Regions from separate parts of the Mesorhizobium sp. P3_A9 genome, predicted to be linked through region 2. Evidence: predicted binding sites of a transcription regulator. Region 2 holds the regulator's gene; the other holds the start of a gene.
The links. Region 2 encodes HrcA, which represses chaperone genes, less so after heat shock. Its sites were predicted from a motif close to GTTAGCACTCNCNNNNNGNGAGTGCTAAC; they were not measured.
Positions count from the first base shown of each region.

Region 1 (2,765 bases), on a different contig from region 2:
GACGCCTTCRTTGCCGACCTTCTGCATCGCTTCSGCGATCATSKYGCCGACCGACTCGTCGCCATTGGCCGAGATCGTGCCGACCTGGGCAACTTCCTCGGAGGTCTTGATCTTCTTGGCAGCCTTGCCGAGAGCCGCGACGACTTCGGTGACGGCCAGATCGATGCCGCGCTTCAGGTCCATCGGGTTCATGCCGGCGGCAACGGCCTTGTGGCCTTCCTGGACGATCGACTGCGCCAGAACGGTCGCGGTCGTGGTGCCGTCGCCGGCGATGTCGTTGGTCTTCGAAGCAACTTCGCGGACCATCTGCGCGCCCATGTTYTCGAACTTGTCTTCAAGTTCGATTTCCTTGGCGACGGTGACGCCGTCCTTGGTGATGCGCGGGGCGCCGAACGACTTGTCGATGACGACGTTGCGGCCCTTGGGGCCGAGCGTGACCTTCACCGCGTCGGCGAGGATGTTGACGCCGCGCAGCATGCGCTCGCGGGCATCACGGGAGAATTTTACGTCTTTAGCAGCCATTTTTTAGCTCCTGGCAGGGGCTTGGGGTAAGCCCGAATTCAGTTGACGGTGAGGCCGATAATCAGCCGATGATGCCCATGATGTCGGATTCCTTCATGATCAGAAGGTCTTCGCCATTGAGCTTGACTTCGGTGCCCGACCACTTGCCGAACAGGATGCGGTCGCCAGCCTTGACGTCCAGCGGGACCAGCTTGCCAGCTTCGTCACGAGCGCCGGARCCRACRGCGATGATCTCGCCTTCCTGCGGCTTTTCCTTYGCCGTATCCGGGATGATGATCCCGCCGGCGGTCTTGGATTCGGATTCGACCCGGCGAACGACCACGCGGTCATGAAGCGGGCGGAACTTCGACTTTGCCATTTTTTCTTCCTCGATGAGAACGGTGAGAAACAGTTCCTCTATCCGGCGAAGCCGGACATGTGGTTAGCACTCACCAAGGGCGAGTGCTAACGTGGCGCTGAAATAGGCCGCCGACCTCGCAGAGTCAAGGCGCGCGGGGAGGCGCAATGGCGGGAAATTTTTCTCGTGCAGCCGCGCGATTGCGCAAAATAAGGCTTGCCGCCCGAACGCTGCCCGATCTCCCGAGTTTCAAAGTCGAGGAGCAGGCGATCCAAGAACCAGAAGCGGGCACCGTTCGGCCAGCGGATAGGAGCCGCTCGGCACGATGCGTACGTCGCCGAACCAGCTGTTCGCCTCGTCGATCAGCATGGCCAGCGTCGCGAAGCTGTAGCTTATGTCTGAGCCGGCATAAACATCGACCGTGTTGATCGACGTCATGCTCCATCCCGTCCGTGTGGCAAGAATTTCCCGGTCGGGGAACAGGATGTCGAACGTGTCGCGGATCGTTCGCACCTTGATTGCGAAATCGCAGTCGTCGCTCGTGCACGCCATCGCGATGCGCCATTTGAGCGCGTGGAAATTCTCGACCCCGCCGGCCAAGACCAGCGCCTCGATGCCGCGCAGGTCCTCCGCCGCTTCCGGCTGTGCAAAAACGCGGATCGCCGCACGCCTGCCGGGCTTCAGCACCCTTGCGATTTCGGCAAACAGCGCATGGCGGGCGGCTCTGGAATCGACCGCCGACAGGCAGCCGTCGCCGATGACGGCGTCGAAGCTTGCCCGCTCCACGGGGAGGCTGAGCCAATTTCCCGCCATCGCCCTTCGCGAGGCGTTGTCGCCGGCCCAAACCCCGGAAATCATGGTTGCCGATTGATCGATCGCCAACATCGACCTGCCCAGGACTGCCAGTTCGGGGGTCACGCCGAGCAGAAGGACATCGGCATTTCCGAGATCAAGTTCGCGATCGAATATGCCGACGGTTTCCGCGGTTGGCCGCAGCGGAGCGTCCAGCAGCTTCCAGTGCCGATGATAGTTATCCCAATGATTTGTCATTCAAACCCGTTGGAGCCAGGAAAGTCTGGCATCGATCGATTAGAGCCGCTTAATAGAAGCGGGCATTGAAGCCAAGGGGAAAGCCGTGTCGCGCATAGTCGTCATAACGCATGAGCACGACCGGTTTCTGGGTAAGCGCAACCTCCTGTTGCGCAGGGGCAGCCCCTATCTGCTTTTCGATGTTCTGGAGCACCTGAAAAGGCGTGGCCATTCGGTCCGGATTCAGCAGGGCCCGTCAAAGACACAAGACGCCGATATCGCGGTTCTGCATGTCGATGCGACGCTGACACCGGCGGATCATGTCGCCTATGCCAAGCGGTTTCCGTTCTGCCTCAATGTCGGTGCGTCCGATATCTCCAAAAGGCGGATCAGCGGGGCTCTGATATCAGAAGACGACAGCTGGCATGGCCCGGTCATCGTCAAGAGCAACCTCAACAATCAGGGTATTCCGGAGACACTCCTCAACCGGCGATCGAAACGCGCGGGCAAGCCGCCGCCTTTTCCGCATCTGCCAACCCTGCAGCGCTATGAGGTCTATGGATCTCTCGGCGAGGTTCCAGACAGCGTCTTCGAGAACGATGACCTGGTGGTGGAAAAATTCATTCCGGAACGAGAACCCGACGGCTTTGCGGCGCGTTTCTGGGTGTTTTGCGGCGAGCGCGAGCGCTGCACCCGCTACGTCTCGCCGAACAGACTGGTCAAGGCATCGGAAACGATTCGGCGTGAGCCCGTCCCGGTTCCCGACGAAATGCGCGAGCGGCGGCGCGAACTCGGCTTCGACTACGGGAAATTCGATTTCGTCATGCATGAGGGCAGGGCCATCCTCCTCGATGCCAACAACACTCCCGGCCGTCCC
Region 1 is NZ_JBFUGJ010000031.1:2,691-5,455, reverse strand. Features, by position in the region: gene groL (chaperonin GroEL) at 1-522, opposite strand, end outside; gene groES (co-chaperone GroES) at 584-880, opposite strand; gene AC1DX0_RS07840 (class I SAM-dependent methyltransferase) at 1,109-1,909, opposite strand; gene AC1DX0_RS07835 (hypothetical protein) at 1,995-2,765, shown strand, end outside.
Region 1: groES (co-chaperone GroES) is a predicted target of HrcA. The motif match lies at 943-971, and genes of this name have one in related genera.

Region 2 (3,772 bases):
CCCCCTCATCCGTCTCGGCGCTGCGCGCCGATCCACCTTCTCCGCGAGGGGAGAAGAGGAAGGCGCCGGCGCTGAACGGCTCCTCTCCCCGCCGGGGAGAGGTCGGATTGCCCCGAATTGCCCTTCGCAATTCGGTTTCGGCAATCCGGGTGAGGGGGCCTGCGCTGCCCAAGCAACCTCCTCAGGACCGCCCGCCATAGGTCACGCGCCAGATCGTGCCGTTGCCGTCCTCGGTCATGATCAGCGCGCCATCGGCCGCCACCGCCACGCCCACCGGCCGGCCCCACACCTCGCCATTGGAGACGACGAAGCCGGTCATGAAATCCTCGTATTCGCCGGTCGGCTTGCCATCCCTGAACAGCAAGCGGACGACCTTGTAGCCGGTCCTGTTGCCGCGATTCCACGAACCGTGCAGGGCGACAAAGGCGTCACCCCTGTATTCCTTGGGAAAGCCGCTGTCGGCGGGCAAGTCCTTGCGGTCGTAGAAGGCGATGTTGAGCGGCGCCGAATGCGCCTGCATCAGCACGTCGGGAATGGTTGCCTTGCCGGCAAGATCGGGACGCGCGCCCTTGTAGCGCGGGTCCTCGTGGTTGCCGATATAGTACCAGGGCCAGCCGTAAAAGGCGCCGTCCCTGACCGAGGTGGCGTATTCGGTGGGCACATTGTCGCCGAGCGCATCGCGCTCGTTGACGACGCACCACAGCGCGCCGGTCGCCGGCTGGACGGTCATGCCCGAACAATTGCGCAGGCCGGTGGCGACGATGCGGCCATTCTTGCCGTCCGGGTCGAAGGCCTGCACGTCGGCGCGGCCTTCTTCGGAGCCCCAGGTGGCGCCCAGCGGCTTCGCCTTGACCCACGCGTCCAGGCCGCCATCCGGCGCCTTGCCCATATCCTCGGCGACGTTCGAACCCGAGCCGACCGACAGATAGAGCGTCTTGCCGTCAGGCGAAAAAACGATGTCGCGCGTCCAGTGATGGTTCGAGGGAATGTTGTCGACGATGGTTTCCGGTTCGCCTGACGCCTTCAGGTCGCCCTTGCGGTAGGCAAAGCGCACGATGCTGTCGCTGTTGGCGACATAGACCCATTGCGGGTCATCGCCTGGCGGATAGAAGGCAATGCCATAGGGCTGGTTGAGATTGCCGGCAAAGATGCCGTCTTCGGCGGGCTTGGCGCTGTCCTTGGCCAGGCGGTAGACGCGGACCTGGTTGGCCTCGCTGTCGGCGACGAACAGGTCGCCATTGGGTGCGACGCGCACGACACGCGGATTGTCGATGCCGGACGCGATCAGCTCGGCCGAGAAACCCGGCGGCAATTGCGGTTTCGCGCCTGCCGGCATGTCGGCAAGGCCGGCGCCGTTCGAGGCGGACTTGGTGACATAGGGCTTGGGCAGGTCTTCCGGCTTGATCAGGCGGCGCACGCCCGGTCTGTCGGCGCGCCAGTCGCCGAAGGCGGCCGCGCCCTTCAGCACCGGATGGTCCACCTGCTGGGCGAATGCCGTGGCTGTGAGAAAGAGGGCGGGAAGCACCAGTCCGGCCAATCGGATCATTTTGTCCTCCATCGGGTCGCGAAGGAAACCAACGGCCGGTTTGTCCCCGGGTTCCGCCTCACACGATGCGCTGGAAGCGAAAGTCCGGTTTCCGGTCTATGTCCCGGCAGCTAAAAAATCGTCGTCGAGGCGTTTTTCCAGCGCGACGAGATCGGCCGGCAGCGGCAGGCCCATGGCGCGCATTTCCTGCAGCTTTTCGCGCAGCTGTTCCTGGATCTCGTGCTGGTCCTCCGGCTGGTTGACCATCTCCTCGAGCAGCAGGCTGATCCGGGCCTTGAATTCTTCGAGCGCCATTCTTTTTCTCCTCGGTTCTCAGCTCAACGGAGCATGCGGGAAATCAGCTGCGCCGTATAATCGACCATCGGTACGATGCGGGCATAGTTGAGCCGGGTCGGGCCGATGACGCCGAGCGCGCCGACGACGCGGGCATCCTTGTCGCGATAGGGCGCGACCACCAGCGACGAACCCGACAGCGAGAACAGCTTGTTTTCCGAGCCGATGAAGATGCGCACGCCCGATCCCTCCTCGGCAAGGTCAAGCAACTGGATCAGCCCGTCCTGCGTCTCCATGTCCTCGAACAGGTGCCGCAGCAGTTCGATATCGGCCTGGGCGGTGACGTTTTCGAGCAGATTGGCGCGGCCGCGCACGATGAGCCGCGCCGGCAGGCCGCTATCGGCGCCTGCCCACACAGCCAGCCCCTTCTCGACAAGGTCCTGCGACAGCGTGTCGAGGGCGGCCCTGGTCTCTTCCTTGATACGGGCGATCTCGACCCGCGCCTCGGCCAGCGTACGGCCGCGAATGTGCGCGTTGAGGAAATTCGAGGCCTCGTGCAGTTGCGAGACGGTGATGCCGGCGGGCAGTTCGACGACGCGGTTTTCGACATCGCCATTCTGCGACACCAGCACGGCAAGCGCCTTGGTCGGCTCCAGCTGGATGAATTCGATATGCTTCAGCGCCACCTCGTTCTTGGCGGCCAGCACCAGGCCGGCGCCGCGCGACATGCCCGACAGCATCTGGCTGGCCTCGGTCAGCATGTGTTCCAGCGTCGCGCCCGAGCCGGAGGCCCGCACCTGCGCCTCAATGGTGCGGCGCTCCTCGTCGGAGAGGTCGCCAAGTTCCATGAAGGCGTCGACGAAGAAACGCAGGCCGGCCTGCGTCGGCAGCCGTCCGGCCGAAATATGCGGCGCGTAGATCAGCCCGAGATGCTCGAGGTCGCTCATCACGTTGCGGATGGTGGCCGGCGARAGCGAGGAGGGCAGGATGCGCGACAGGCTGCGCGAGCCCACGGGTTCGCCATCCCTGAGATAGGAATCGACGATGCGCCGGAAGATGTCGCGCGAGCGCATATCCAGCGATTGCAGAGCGGGCGACAGCAGACTGGGTTCGGCGACTGCTTTGGTCATGTGGCCAAAAACCTCCGGTCTCAAGATATAGACCTACGCCGGGGCCGCGCAACCCGGTGTCTGTGTCAGATCACCCGGTGTCTGTGTCAGATCATCGGGGCGGGGTCGTCAGGCCATTTTCCTTTGCGCCATGCGCCCCATGCGGCTACAAGCCGGCCAAGATTCCAAAAAGTGACAAGAAAGAAGCCTGAATGCGCCCCTCCAAACGCCAATTCGACGAAATGCGCGCCATCTCCTTCGAGCGCGGCGTCTCCAAGCATGCCGAAGGCTCGTGCCTGGTGAAGTTCGGCGATACCCATGTCCTGTGCACCGCCAGCCTCGAGGAAAAGGTCCCGGGCTGGATGCGCAATTCCGGCAAGGGCTGGGTCACCGCCGAATATGGCATGCTGCCGCGCTCTACCGGCGAGCGCATGCGCCGCGAGGCCTCCGCCGGCAAGCAGGGCGGCCGCACGCTGGAAATCCAGCGCCTCATCGGCCGCTCGCTGCGCGCCGTGGTCGATCTGCAGGCGCTGGGCGAACAGCAGATCACCGTCGATTGCGACGTCATCCAGGCCGATGGCGGCACCCGCACCGCCTCGATCACCGGCGGCTGGGTGGCGCTGTATGACTGCCTGCGCTGGATGGAAGCACGCCAGATGGCGAGCGTTGCCAAGGTGCTGAAGGACCACGTCGCGGCGATTTCCTGCGGCATCCATGACGGCCAGCCGGTCATCGACCTCGACTATCTCGAGGATTCCTCGGCCGGCACCGACGCCAATTTCGTCATGACCGGCAAGGGCGGCATCGTCGAGATCCAGGGCACCGCCGAGGGCGAGCCGTTTTC
Region 2 is NZ_JBFUGJ010000393.1:1,105-4,876, forward strand. Features, by position in the region: gene AC1DX0_RS30785 (PQQ-dependent sugar dehydrogenase) at 182-1,546, opposite strand; gene AC1DX0_RS30790 (hypothetical protein) at 1,643-1,840, opposite strand; gene hrcA (heat-inducible transcriptional repressor HrcA) at 1,864-2,949, opposite strand; gene rph (ribonuclease PH) at 3,141-3,772, shown strand, end outside.